One region of the Hydrogenophaga sp. ZJX-1 genome, then DNA from elsewhere that is predicted to be linked to it. Evidence: predicted binding sites of a transcription regulator. Region 1 holds the regulator's gene; each other region holds the start of a gene.
What was found. Region 1 encodes FNR, which switches genes on or off when oxygen is low (the NO sensors DNR and NnrR bind a similar motif). Its sites were predicted from a motif close to TTGATNNNNATCAA; they were not measured.
Positions count from the first base shown of each region.

Region 2: a site for FNR is predicted at 1,762-1,775, ahead of ubiU (ubiquinone anaerobic biosynthesis protein UbiU). Genes of this name have one in related genera too.
Region 3: a site for FNR is predicted at 2,818-2,831, ahead of cobA (uroporphyrinogen-III C-methyltransferase). Genes of this name have one in related genera too.

Region 1 covers NZ_JBMBRA010000001.1:684,439-689,008, forward strand. Annotated here, with positions in the region: gene ccoG (cytochrome c oxidase accessory protein CcoG) at 1-435, shown strand, start outside; gene ACN5W5_RS03370 (nitrogen fixation protein FixH) at 475-777, shown strand; gene ACN5W5_RS03375 (hypothetical protein) at 870-1,163, shown strand; gene fnr (fumarate/nitrate reduction transcriptional regulator Fnr) at 1,244-1,963, opposite strand; gene hemN (oxygen-independent coproporphyrinogen III oxidase) at 2,143-3,522, shown strand; gene ACN5W5_RS03390 (sulfite exporter TauE/SafE family protein) at 3,681-4,340, shown strand; gene ACN5W5_RS03395 (DMT family transporter) at 4,357-4,570, opposite strand, start outside.
Region 2 covers NZ_JBMBRA010000002.1:685,948-690,517, forward strand. Annotated here, with positions in the region: gene ccoG (cytochrome c oxidase accessory protein CcoG) at 1-170, shown strand, start outside; gene ACN5W5_RS07940 (Rrf2 family transcriptional regulator) at 402-875, opposite strand; gene ytfE (iron-sulfur cluster repair protein YtfE) at 1,002-1,724, shown strand; gene ubiU (ubiquinone anaerobic biosynthesis protein UbiU) at 1,859-2,893, shown strand; gene ubiV (ubiquinone anaerobic biosynthesis protein UbiV) at 3,009-3,908, shown strand; gene ubiT (ubiquinone anaerobic biosynthesis accessory factor UbiT) at 3,918-4,436, shown strand; gene ACN5W5_RS07965 (putative zinc-binding protein) at 4,433-4,570, shown strand, end outside.
Region 3 covers NZ_JBMBRA010000004.1:320,567-325,136, forward strand. Annotated here, with positions in the region: gene ACN5W5_RS13470 (cytochrome D1 domain-containing protein) at 1-166, opposite strand, end outside; gene ACN5W5_RS13475 (c-type cytochrome) at 163-507, opposite strand; gene ACN5W5_RS13480 (c-type cytochrome) at 518-832, opposite strand; gene ACN5W5_RS13485 (cytochrome D1 domain-containing protein) at 958-2,643, opposite strand; gene cobA (uroporphyrinogen-III C-methyltransferase) at 2,892-3,740, shown strand; gene ACN5W5_RS13495 (LysE family translocator) at 3,775-4,401, shown strand; gene ACN5W5_RS13500 (nitrate- and nitrite sensing domain-containing protein) at 4,468-4,570, shown strand, end outside.

The sequences.
Region 1 (4,570 bases):
CAGCAGATGATCCGTCGGGCCATGCGCCCGCGGGTGCTGGTTTATACCGGCATTCTGTTGGCGATCACGCTCGCCGTCATGATCAGCCTGTTCCTTCGTAAACCGCTCAAGGTGGACGTGATCCGGGACCGCGGCGCGCTGGCACGCATGGTTGAACAGGGCCGCATCGAAAATGTCTTCCGTTTGCAGGTGATGAATGCAACCGAGAGCACGCAACGATATGTGATCAGCGTTTCTGGGTTGCCTGGTATCACCATTGCCTCGGAGTCGGAGATTGAGGTCTTGCCGACGGAAGTGCGCTCTGCGGTCATCCGGGTGCAGCTTCCCCCGGGTGCTGCAGACACCGGGTCGCACCCCATCCATTTCGAAATCAAGGCTGCCGAGAATGATGGTGTATCTGTCACTGAAAAGGCAGCCTTCCTGGTGCCACGTTGAGCACCGCTTGTCAGCAGTCAACCCGACTCAGAGATACCTATGAACACCGCAACACTCAAAAAGTCTTCCAGTGAACACCCGCCCATTCCCTGGTGGCGCGTTCCGCACATGTGGCTGGTGGTGGGTGGGCCATTGGTGGTGGTGGTCGCGGCCATCATCACGGCCGTCATAGCCGTGGAGGGCGCTGACCCTGTTCTGAACAAGGCCGACTTTGAGCGGGACCTGAAGGCGGCCCAGTTGTTGGATGGACAGGCGCGGGCCGAGGCACTGATCAAGCTTCAACCGGCCCACCAAGCACGTAACCACGCGGCGTCTCCAGTCGTCCCGCCCTCGAAGGAATAGCGAGACGTGTGCCGTCCTGTGGCTGAGATGGCACCTTTGCACCGGTTTTGATGCCTGAAATCGATCACAACAACACACGAGGAGAAACAGGAATGACCGCTCAAAGATGGATGTGGATAGCGTGGCCAGCCTTTCTGGTCGCCGCGGTGCTGGAAATGATCGTATTTGCCATGATCGATCCCAGCGATCTCCACTGGTTTGGCGCGCCGTTGGAGTTGTCTCGCCCAGCGGTCTATACCTTGGCGTTTTTCACTTTCTGGCTGGTGGCGATGGTGTCGAGCGCGCTCACCACCCTGCTGTCCATGTCGCCATTTGAGGTCAACCGGTGTCCGGTCCCACCGGATCAGCGGCCCCAGGATTGCGCCAAGAACGGATCTTGCGGCTGAACACCCTCAGCGGTCACTTCAAAACAGAAAGCCCCAACGAGGTGTCATTCGTTGGGGCTTTTGTCTTGAGTGAACTGGGTTCAGGGGCAGGTCGGCGGGTTCACAATCAACCGGAGACCCTCGGTGCTCTTGATGTGGACGTAGCGCTGTTTGACTTCGATGATGCCTTCTTCCACGAACTTGGAAAATGTGCGGCTCACCGTCTCCAGCTTCATGCCGAGATAGCTGCCAATTTCTTCGCGGGTCATCCGAAGAATCAGTTCGGACTGGGAAAAACCGCGGGCGTGCAGGCGCTGCACAAGGTTCAGCAGGAAAGCCGCGAGGCGTTCTTCCGCTCGCATGCTTCCCAGCAGCAACATGACGCTGTGGTCTCGCACGATTTCGCGGCTCATGATCTTGTGCACATGGTGCTGCAGGGTGGTGAACTCCCTGGAGAGTTCCTCGACCTGATCGAACGGCATCACACAGACTTCAGCATCTTCCAGTGCGATGGCATCACAGGAATGACGATCACTCACGATGCCATCCAAGCCGATGATCTCACCAGTCATCTGGAAGCCGGTCACTTGATCCCGGCCATCGGCCGTGGTGACGCAGGTCTTGAAGAACCCGGAACGCACGGCGTACAGCGAGGTGAATCTGTCGCCCGTATTGAAAAGTGCCGATCCGCGCTTGATGCGTCGTCGGGCCGAGATGACGTTGTCGAGCTTGTCCATCTCGTCGGGGTTGAGACCCATGGGAAGACACAATTCCCGCAGGTTGCAACTTGAACAGGCGACTTTGATGCTTTGTGCGTCCATAAATTATCCGGAAATCGGTGGTGAGCTTAACGCATAGCTGGGACTTGTGTCGAGGAAATGCCTGTGTGCCACGCCCCTCACCGGAGCGAAAATTTGCGAATGCGCGCACGATTGATCAAGATCAAGGGAGGACATGCGAGCGTGGTGCACATTCAAGGTTCAGTATTGGAGAACAGTCTGTGAGTCACGCCATTTCCGATGAATTGCTCAAGCGATTCGATGTTCCCGGTCCGCGGTACACCTCGTACCCGACGGCTGACCGCTTTGTCGAAGCCTATACCGAGGGTGACTATATACAAGCGCTGGAGCAGCGCAGGGCCGGCTCGCTGGCACTGCCGCTCAGCATCTACATTCACATTCCGTTCTGCGAGTCGGTCTGTTACTACTGCGCCTGCAACAAGGTCATCACCAAGCACCACGAACGGGCGGCTGAATACCTGCGGTACCTGTCGCGTGAAGTGGAGTTGCAGGTCCAGCATTTTGGCAAGGGGCACAGCGTGTCCCAGCTGCATCTGGGTGGTGGCACACCCACCTTTTTGTCCGATCCAGAGCTTGAGGATCTCATGACGATGATCCGGCGCAACTTCACGTTGGTGCCGGGTGGAGAATATTCGATCGAGGTGGACCCCCGGACCGTGACCGACCAGCGGCTTCAGACGCTGGCGAGACTGGGCTTCAACCGCCTCAGCTTTGGTGTCCAGGATTTCGACCCCGCTGTTCAGAAGGCGGTGCATCGCGTGCAACCTGCCGATCAGGTGTTCGCGCTGGTGGAAACCGCCCGCAAGATCGGTTTTGAGTCGGTCAACGTGGACCTGATCTACGGTCTACCGCTGCAGACGCCCGAGTCGTTCGCTCGCACGCTCGCTCAGGTGAACCAGTTGCGTCCCGACCGCATTGCGTTGTACGCCTACGCGCACCTGCCCTCCCGTTTCAAGCCGCAGCGTCGCATCATTTCGGCAGAGTTGCCCAGCCCCGGTGACAAGTTGTCGATGTTGTCTGCATCACTGGATGCCATGAGCGATGCTGGGTATGTGTATGTGGGCATGGACCATTTCGCCTTGCCCACAGATGCACTCGCAGTGGCCAAGCGCCAGGGCCGCCTGCACCGCAACTTCCAGGGCTACAGCACGCAGCCCGACTGCGATCTGATCGCCTTGGGGGTTTCCGCCATTGGGCGCATCGGAGCCACCTACAGCCAGAATGCCAAGACGCTGGAGGATTATTACGACGCTTTGGATCAGGGCAAGCTGCCCATCGTGCGGGGTCTGGTGCTCACGCGGGATGACCTGCTGCGCCGTGCCGTCATCATGTCCATCATGTGCCAAGGGCAACTGCAGTACGAATCGATCGAACTGGGTCACCTGATCGACTTCAAGAGCTACTTCGCGCGCGAGCTCGAAGTGCTGGCCGGACTGGCCGAACACGGCTTGGTCACCCTGGATGACAGCGGTGTTCAGGTCACGCCGACCGGTTGGTACTTGGTCCGTGCCATTGCCATGGTGTTTGATAAAAATCTGCAGGTTGATCAGGACCGTGCCCGGTTTTCAAAGATCATCTGAACGGTCAGCTTTTGGACCAGTGGCGGGTCTTTGTTCGCGTGGGGTGTCCATGAGCGGGTGCGAGTGGGATCAATACTCACTACCAATAGGGGCGGGTTAGAACTAGCCTCCGCCTTCTATCACCCACGCGCTGTTAAAGTTCCTTCATGCAAGCTTCCATGGCGATCACGGCCCTGTTCATGGGTATCGTGGGTGGACCCCACTGTGTCGCCATGTGCGGCGCAGCCTGTGCTGGCATCAGCCGCGCGGCAGGCGAGCGCAGCACCCGGGCGCTGTGGACGTTCCAGTTCAGTCGTATGTTCGGGTATTCGCTGTTCGGCGCTTTTGCGGCGGGGTCCGTCCAGGGGCTTGCGGTGCTGGGGACCAACACCATAGCGATTCGGCCGGTCTGGACCATGTTCCACGCTGCGGCATTTCTCCTGGGCCTGGCACTGATCTGGCAAGCGCGCCAACCCGCCTGGATTGACAACTTGGGCCAATCGTTGTGGCGCAAGGCGCGGCCGGTGCTGACCCGCTTGGGACCTCGCGCCCCCATTGTGTTGGGGGTCGGCTGGGCGTTCATGCCGTGCGGGTTGCTGTATTCCGCCTTGCTGGTGGCGTCGCTCTCTGCGAACGTGTTCGAAGGAGCCGCCATCATGGCTCTGTTTTCTTTGGGCACGTCCATTTCCTTGACCGCCGCACCCTGGTTGTTGCTGCGCCTGCGGGGCGGTCAGTCGGGCGCCTGGGCCATCCGGTTGGCCGGCTTGGCACTGGCGCTGACGTCGGGTTGGGCGCTCTGGATGGGGCTGACCAACCCCACGGGCCTGTTTTGCCTGTGATTGCCGGCTGAACAGTTCAGCCCTTGGCCGATTGGCGAGCGGGCAGGGTGGCCAGTACCAGTCCCAGGAGCGCGATACCGAACGCCAGCATCTGCATGGGCGTCAACCGTTCGTCCATGAACAGCACGCCAATGGTCGCAGCGCTTACCGGAAGCATGACAGTGAAAACACCCGCACGCGAGGCCGGAACAGTCTTCAGTCCTGTCATCCACAGCCAGACGGTCCACACG
Region 2 (4,570 bases), on a different contig from region 1:
TGGGCGCGACCAGCACCGCCAGCATGCCGGTGCGGCTGGTGCTGCCGCTGGAATGGGCCCAGCGCCATGGCGGTGGGACGCTGCCGGTGGTGTTCCAGATCGAACCCGACACGGCCGGCGCGCACGAGCCAGTTCAGGTGAAAAGCACCTTCGTTGTGCCACGCTATTGACGCGGTGCGCCTGACGCAGACTTGGGGGGGTCTGGCGCATGGGCGCCGGGCCAGCCCGATGCGCTCCAATGAATCGCATCGTGGTTTCTCCTTTGGTTGGTGCCGCCACCAACACGACGAACGGTAACGCCTCAGATCGACAGGGGCACCCACTTTCTTCCGCAGACTCCGAGACCGATGGGCGCCGTGATTGGCAGACGGGTGCCCCACGGAGAGGCAGCCACGGCGCTCCTACCGATCAGGCAGACCCGGGATGTGCTTCAGGTGCACGACCCTGCGCACACCGGCGCCCGGTGGCATGGGTTCCAGCAGATCCGCCAGCGTCACGCCGTCGAGCACCTTGAGGTAGCTGTCCATCGCCTGTTGCAGCGCGCCCTTGAGGCGGCAATAGCCGTTGAGCCGGCAGGTGTTGTGGTCGTTGTCGAAACACTCGACCAGCGTGAAGTCGGTCTCGGTCTGGCGGATCACGTCGCCCAGCACAGTCTCGCACGCCGGCTTGAGCAGGCGCAGGCCGCCGCCGCGACCGCGCGTGGTCTCCAGCAGCCCCTGGCCCGAGAGCGTCATCACGATCTTGGTCAGGTGGCTGCGCGAGATGCCGTGGGCCTCGGCGATCTCGCTGATGGTGGCGGGCCTTTCGCGCTGCGCACAGGCGGCGCAGTACATCAGCACCCGCAAGCTGTAGTCGCTCCAGTGGGTCAGTCGCATGCCGGAATCTCCTGGAGGCGGGGCATCGTTCTTCCGGATACCCCGTGTCGTTCTGATGAAATATTCACCAAGTCTGAATTTTATCTTTTAATATATTCATCTTGTGTGAATATTTAAGGAAACCCCATGAACCACGCCACCACCGTTGCAATCCCCACCACCGACCGCGCCCGGCAGGCCATCGGCCAGATCGCCGTCGATCTGCCGGGCTCCACCGCGGTCTTCCGTCGCCTCAAGCTCGACTTCTGCTGCGGAGGCCAGGTGCCCCTGCAACAGGCCTGCGCCAGCAAGGGCTTGCCACTGGACGCGGTGCTCGCCGAGCTCGCGGAACTGGAGCGCCCGAGCGAACTGCCCACGACCGAATCGCCCGAAGCGCTGGTCGATCACATCCTCGCGCGCTACCACGCCGTGCACCGCAAGCAGCTGCCCGAGCTGATCCGCATGGCCCGCCGCGTGGAGGCGGTGCACCGCGAGAATTCGGATGTGCCGGTTGGACTGGCCGAACACCTGGAGACCATGGAAGCCGAGTTGCTGGACCACATGGACAAGGAAGAACAGATCCTGTTCCCGCTGTTCAAGAGCGGCGGTGGCGCGCAGGCTCTGGGGCCGATCCACGTGATGCGCGACGAACACACCGGCCACGGTGCGCAGCTCGAACGCCTGATGGCCCTCACCGACGACGCCAACCCGCCGCGCGGCGCCTGCAACACCTGGCGCGCCCTGTACGCCGGCGTTGCGCAGCTGTCCGACGACCTGATCAACCACATCCATCTGGAGAACAACGTGCTGTTCCCGCAGTTCGAGGTCCAGGTGCAGACCGGGTGCGGATCGGCTTGCGGCTGCGCTTGATGTCAGGCCGCTTGCGCCAGATCAAGCCATGAGCCCATTGACCCAGGTCAACGCCCGGGCTCCGGGCCGCTGATACCTTCGCGCCCGCCTGGCAACGGCATCTCCGCCGTGCCGCACCTCCCACACAAGCTTCCATGGCCACCGACCGCACGTTCGACAACCCCCACACCCTGGACCTGGTCTGCCCGGCCGGCAGCCTGCCCGCGCTCAAGGCCGCGGTGGACCATGGCGCGAACTGCGTCTACCTGGGCCTGCGCGACGCCACCAACGCACGCAACTTCGCCGGCCTGAACTTCGACGACGCGGCCATCGCCAGCGGCGTGGCCTATGCGCATGCGCGCGGCTGCCAGGTGTTCATGGCGCTCAACACCTACCCCCAGGCCGCGCAGCCGGAGCGCTGGCGCGAGGCGATGGACAAGGCGGTGAACCTGGGCGTGGACGCGGTCATCCTGGCCGACCCCGGCCTGATGCGCTACGCCACGCAGCGCCACCCTCGGCTGCGGCTGCACCTCTCGGTGCAGGGCTCGGCCACCAACCCCGAGGCAATCAACCTCTACCACCGCGAGTTCGGCATCTCGCGTGCCGTGCTGCCGCGCGTGCTCTCGCTCGACCAGGTGCGCCAGGTGGTGCAGAAGACGCCGGTGGAGATCGAGGTGTTCGGATTCGGCAGCCTGTGCGTGATGGTCGAAGGGCGCTGCGCGCTCTCGTCCTACGTCACCGGCGAGTCGCCCAACACGCACGGCGTTTGTTCACCGGCCAAGGCGGTGCGCTGGCAGGAAACCCCGAAGGGCCTGGAGTCGCGGCTGAACGGCGTGCTGATCGACCGCTACGCCACCGGCGAGAGCGCGGGTTATCCCACGCTGTGCAAGGGCCGCTTTGATGTGGAAGAGGACACCAGCTACTACGCGATCGAAGAGCCCACCAGCCTCAACACGCTTTCGCTGCTGCCGCAGTTGCTGCAGATGGGCGTGCGCGCGATCAAGATCGAAGGCCGCCAGCGCAGCCCGGCCTACGTGGCCCAGGTGACGAAGGTCTGGCGCGAAGCCATCGACAGCTGCCAGGCCCAGCCCCAGCACTACACGCCCAGGAGTGCCTGGATGGCCTCGCTCGACCAGGTGGCCGAGGGGCAGCAACACACCTTGGGCGCCTACCACCGGCCGTGGAAATGACCTCCCCCCTGCGCCGCTTCGCGGCTTCCCCCCAGGGGGACCACGCCCTTGGACCGGCGGAGCCGGATCTTCGGCGTGTGCTGGGAAAGGCACGCGCGATGAACGAAACACCGATATGAAACTTTCTCTCGGACCCCTGCAGTACTACTGGCCACGCCAGACCGTGTTCGACTTCTATGAGGCCATGGCCGCCACCGCGGTGGACATCGTCTACCTCGGCGAGGTGACCTGCTCGCGCCGCCACGAGCTGCGCCTGTCGGACTGGCTGGACGTGGCCGAGCGGATGCGCGCTGCGGGCAAGACCGCCGTGCTCTCCACCCAGGTGCTGCTGGAATCGGGTTCGGACGTGAGCGCGATGCAGAAGGTCGCGGCGAACACGGACTTCCTGGTCGAGGCCAACGACATGGGGGCGGTGGGCGCACTGGGCGGTCAGCGCGGTTTCGTCGCCGGCCCGCACCTCAACGTCTACAACGGCCCCACGCTGCAATGGATGGCCTCGATGGGCGCGTCGCGCTGGGTCGCACCGCTGGAGATGCCGCGCCAGGACCTGGCCCTGCTGCAGCGGGAACGCCCGGCCGGCCTGCAGACCGAGGTGTTCGTGCACGGCCGCCTGCCGCTCGCTTTCTCGGCGCGCTGCTTCACCGCGCGCCACCGCAACCTGCCCAAGGACGACTGCCGCTTCAGCTGCATCGACCACCCCGACGGCCTGATGCTCAAGACCCGCGAGCAGGCGGAGTTCCTGGTGCTCAACGGCATCCAGACCCAGTCGGCGCGGGTGCACAGCCTGATCGACGCCTGGGACGATCTGACGGCGCTCGGTGTGGACGTGGCGCGCATCAGCCCGCAGTCCTTGCACACGGCCGAGGTGATCGGCCTGTACGACGCGGTGCGCCGCGAAGCGCTGAATGGCCCGGCGGCACGCGCCGCCCTGCTGCCTCTGCTGCCCGACCGCGACTGCAACGGCTACTGGCACGGCCAGCCGGGGCAGGAACGCATCGAACCCGCCCTCGCCTGAAAGCCCCCCATGCACACGACCACCGCCCGCCCCGACACGCACCACGTGCTGCCCACTCCGGTGGGCACCCTGCTCGGGCGCCTGCCGGCCTACCCCGGCTCGATGCTGCTGGTCACCGCCCTCAACCTCGTGCTCGCTCGCCAGCTGCCGACCGACGTGCGCCAGCGCCTGGAGGGTCAGCGCATCCGCATCCAGGTGCGCGACGCCGGCCTGCGCTTCGACTTCGTCTGGCGCGGCACGCTGTTCCGTGCCAGCCCGCCGCAGCCCGAAACCGAACTGACGCTGAGCGCCAACGCGCACGACTTCGTGCGCCTGGCCCGGCGCCAGGACGACCCCGACACGCTGTTCTTCAACCGCCGCCTCTCGATGGAGGGTGACACCGAACTCGGCCTGGTGGTCAAGAACGCGCTCGATGCGCTGGAATTGCCGGTGTTCGATGCCCAGCACTGGACGCCGCCGCGGGTGTGGGAGCGCCTGCGCGCACGCCTGGCCCACCCAACCGCGGGCTCGCGCCCCAGGCAACGGTGAGCACGCCCGCGAGCCGCGCCGCCGCCCGCCCGCTGGTCTACGCCTGCTCGGGCTGCTCCAGTGCCGCGCAGCTGGCCAACCACGTCGCCGTTCGGCTCGACCGCTCGGGGCTGGCCGAGATGTCGTGCATCGCC
Region 3 (4,570 bases), on a different contig from region 1:
CCTCGGCCGTGGTGTCCACGATGTAGAGCGTGCCGTTGGCGCGGCCGATGACCACGCCGAGGTCGCCGGTGCCGCGTTGCATGGGCGCCGCGCAACCGGCGAGACCGCCGAGTGCGGCGACAGAAGACAGGGTGGCCGCGGCGGCCAGCCATTCACGGCGCTTCATGGTGCTTTCGCCATTTCTTCAGGAAAGCCCTGGAGCAGGCGTTGTGCGATCCAGCGGGCCTCGGGCTCGCTGAGCATCGCCTTCCAGGGCGGCATGGGGGTACCGGGCCGACCGTGGTAGATCACGGCGGCCAGGCTGTCGAGAGGGACATCGGCCAGGGCTTCGCGCGTGAGCGCGGGGCCCAGACCACCGGTGAGGCGCATGCCGTGGCACGAGCCGCAGTCCTGCCGCACCATGCGCACCAGCTCGCGCGACCGCGAGGCATCGGGCGTGGTCTGCGCGAAGGCCAGCACAGGCCCCAGCAACAGCGCGGACAGGACAAGGTCGAAGCGCACAGTCATCGCTGTCAACTCAGGACTTCAGGATCACCGCAATGGCGTCCTTCAGGTCGCCGTCGCCGATCTTGTCGACGCCGTTGGGCGACATGGGGATCGGACCAAACACACCCGAGCCGCCCTTGCGGACCTTCTCGAACAGCTTGGCCGCCACGTCCTGCCCCTTGTACTTGGCCGCGATGTCCTTGAACGAAGGCCCAACCAGCTTCTTGTCCTTGGCATGGCAGGCCATGCAGCCGGACTGGGTCAACGCCGCCTCGCCATCGGCGAAGGCAGCACCGGACCCCAGCGCCATGAAGGACGCCAGCAGCAACAGACTCACTTTTTTCATTTAAAGCTCCAAAACAGCAACAACAACGAAGTGCCCCACCCCAGGGCCCCGTGGAACCGGCTTCGCCGGGCCACCAGGGCCGTCCCCCCTCCGGGGGGAAGCCGCGTCAGCGGCGCAGGGGGGCGTCAATAGACATCGTGTTGCGTGTTGTTCACGTTGAAGTGCCCCGTCGGCGTGATCAGGCGCGGGTCCTTGATCACGGCCTTGAGCTTGAGCGTCTTGTCATCGACGATGACCAGCGCGCTCTCCTTGTTCTTGGCGCTCCACACCGAGAACCACACCTCGTCGCCCGCCTTGTTGAACTCGGGCTGCACGACGCGTTTGGCGCCGTCGTCCTGGATGCCCGCCCACTCGGCGATCGGCAGCACGACAAAACCCTTCTCCAGGTTGTTGATGTCGTACACCGCGACCGATTGCGAGATCTTCGGATCGGGGTTCAGCGGCGTGTCCGAATACAGGTGCTGGCTCTTCGGGTGGCTCTTGATGAAGAGCGCGCCGCCGCCCTGGCCGGTGAGGGTCTGCACGACCTTCCAGGCTTGCTTGGGGTGCTTGACCGGATCGGTGCCGATGAGCGAGATGGTCTCGTCACCCAGGTGGCCGGTGGACCACACCGGGCCGAATTTCGGATGGGTGAAGTTCGCACCTCGGCCGGGGTGGGGAATCTTGCCCACGTCGATCAGCTTCGTGAGCTTGCCTTCCTTCAGATCCACCGCAGCGATCTTGTTGCTGTTGTTGGCCGCCACCATGAAGTAGCGCTTGGTGGAGTCCAGGCCGCCGTCGTGCAGGAAGCGCGCGGTGCCGATGGTGGTGATCTTCAGCGCGTCGATGTTCGAGTAGTCCACCAGCAGGGTCTGTCCGGTTTCCTTGACGTTCACGACGAACTCGGGCTTGTAGTGGCTGCCGACGATGGAGGCCACGCGCGGCTCGGGGTGGTACTCCTGCTTGTCGACGGTCATGCCGCGGGTCGCCACGATCTTCAGCGGCTCCAGCGTGTCGCCGTTCATGATCACGAACTGGGGCGGCCAGTAGGAACCGGCAATGGCGTACTTGTCTTCAAAGCCCTTGTACTTGCTGGTCTCCACCGAACGCGCTTCCAGGCCGGTGCGGATCTCGGCCACGTTGTCGGGCAACTCCATCCACAGGTCGATCATGTTGATCTTGGCGTCGCGCCCGATCACGAACAGGTAACGGCCCGAGGCCGACAGGCGCGAGATGTGCACCGCGTAGCCGGTCTTGACGATGTTGATGATCTTCTTGGTGTCGCCGTCGATCAGCGCCACTTCACCGGTGTCCCGCAGCGTGGTGCTGAAGATGTTGGTGATGTTGAAGTTGTTCATCTTCTTCTTCGGCCGCTTTTCTGGCGGCACGATGACCTTCCAGGTCGCCTTCATCTGCTCCATGCCGAACTCGGGCGGGGTTGGCGGCTCGTGCTGGATGTAGCGCGCCATCATGTCCACCTCTTTTTCGGTCATCTCGCCGCTGGTCTGCCAGTTCGGCATGCCGGCGGGCGAGCCGTAGGCGATGAAGACCTTGAGGTAGTCGGTGCCCTTGCCGACCGTGATGTCGGGCGTGAGCGGTTTGCCGGTGGCGCCCTTGCGCAGCACGCCGTGGCAGCCCGCACAGCGCTCGAAATACACCTTGCGCGCCACATCGAACTCGGTCTGCGTCATGGGCGGCGCCTTGGGGTTCACGCTCTGCACCATGGGCTCGGCGCCGATGGGGGAACTGCCCGCCTGGTAATTGGCTTCGGGCTGGCTGACGCCCTTTTTGTCCTGCGCGTGCAGAGCGCCGGCAACCAGCATGGCCGCCATCGCGAGCGAGCTCAGGATGATCTTGGTGGGTTTCATGGGTTCTTTCTCTCCATCTCGGATCAGCTGTGGATGTGGCCCTCCTCCCTCCTGGGGTGTCGGACCCGCTCGCCTGGCTGCTGTCCATCGCCGGTCAACGAGCTGCATGCATCGTCGGGCGGTGCGCGCGCCTTGTCCTTGAACTGGTTCAAGGACTCGGGGTTTCTCCGCAAGAACAATGGGCGACACACAGATAACCAGGAGAAAACCCCATGAGCGTGATGGAACACAGTCGCTGGCTGGCGCCGGCCTGGCCCGCAGACGGCGCGCCGACGAGCGACCACCCCCCCGGCCTGGTGACCCTGGTGGGCGCCGGTCCCGGCGACCCCGAGCTGCTCACCCTGAAGGCGGTGAGGGCCCTGCAGGCCGCGAAACTGGTGCTCTACGACCACCTGGTGAGCCCGGCCGTGCTCGACTTCCTGCCGCCCGACGCCGACCGCGTGTACGTGGGCAAGGAATCGTCGCGCCACACCCTGCCCCAGGCCTCGATCATCGAACTCATGCTGCGGCTCGCGCGCAGCGGGCGCCCGGTGCTGCGCCTGAAGGGCGGCGACGGCTACATCTTTGGCCGGGGCGGCGAAGAGGCCCAGGCGCTGGCCGCGGCCGGCATCCCCTTCACCGTGGTACCCGGCCTCACCGCCGCGCAGGGCGCTGCCGCCTCGGTGGGCATACCGCTGACCCACCGCGACCACGCCTGCGCACTCGTGCTGGCCACCGGCCACACGCGCGACGAGCGCGGCCTCGACATGGACTGGCCCATGCTCGCGCGCCCGCGCCAGACCGTGGTGCTCTACATGGGTGTGAACAACCTGCCGGATATCTGCCACCAGCTGATCGCCCACGGCCTGCCGGGCGACACCCCGGCCGCACTGGTGGAGAAAGCCACCCTGCCCGACGAGCGCTGCATCACCGGTGCCCTGGCCGACCTGCCCCAGCTGGCGCTGACCCATGGCGTGAAACCGCCGGCCCTCATCATGGTGGGTGGCGTGGTGAGCCTGCGCGCCGAGCTGATGCCCCACCCCGGCGCCACGGAGCGCCAGCGCGCTGCCGCCATGGCCTGAGAGACCGCGTCCCGCGCCTGCGAGACAATCGGGCATGACATCCTTCGACACCAGTCTCAGCTTTTTCGGCGTCGCCATCTTGCTGGGTCTCGCGCCCGGCCCCGACAACGTGTTTGTGCTCATGCAATCGGCCCTGCGCGGGCGGCGCGCCGGTCTGTGGGTGGTGCTGGGACTGTGCACCGGCCTGATCGTGCACACCCTCGCCGTGGCCGTGGGCCTGGCCGCGGTGTTCGCGGCCTCGGCCCGGGCCTTCACCGTGCTCAAGACCGTTGGCGCCGTCTACCTCGTCTGGCTGGCCTGGCAGGCGTTCACCGCACCGGTGGACAACGGCACCGACGGCACACCACCCGATCTCGGTGGCCGCGCCATGTTCGGCCGCGGCGTGCTCATGAACCTCACCAACCCCAAGGTGGTGATCTTCTTCCTGGCCTTTCTGCCGCAGTTCGTTGAGCCGGAGGCCGGCGCGGTGGGCCTGCAACTGGTCTGGCTCGGCGGGCTGTTCATCGCGGCCACGCTGCTGACCTTTGGCGCGATCGCCTGGTTCGCCGCCACACTGGGCCAGTGGCTGCGCCGCTCGCCCACCGCCCAGCGCGGCCTGAACCGCGTGGCCGGCGTGGTCTTTCTCGGACTGGCGTCCCGGCTCGCCATGGCCGAGCGCTGATGGCCGCGTGGCGCCAGCGGCACGCTTATTGCTGATTCCACCGGCATGCCCCACAACCCGCCGCCCCTGAAGTCGGGCCTCAACTTCCTCATCGCCGCCAAACGCTGCGAGATCGACGCGCTGCGCCAGCTCTCGCTCACCAGCGCGCTGGTGAACGTCACCGGCCGGC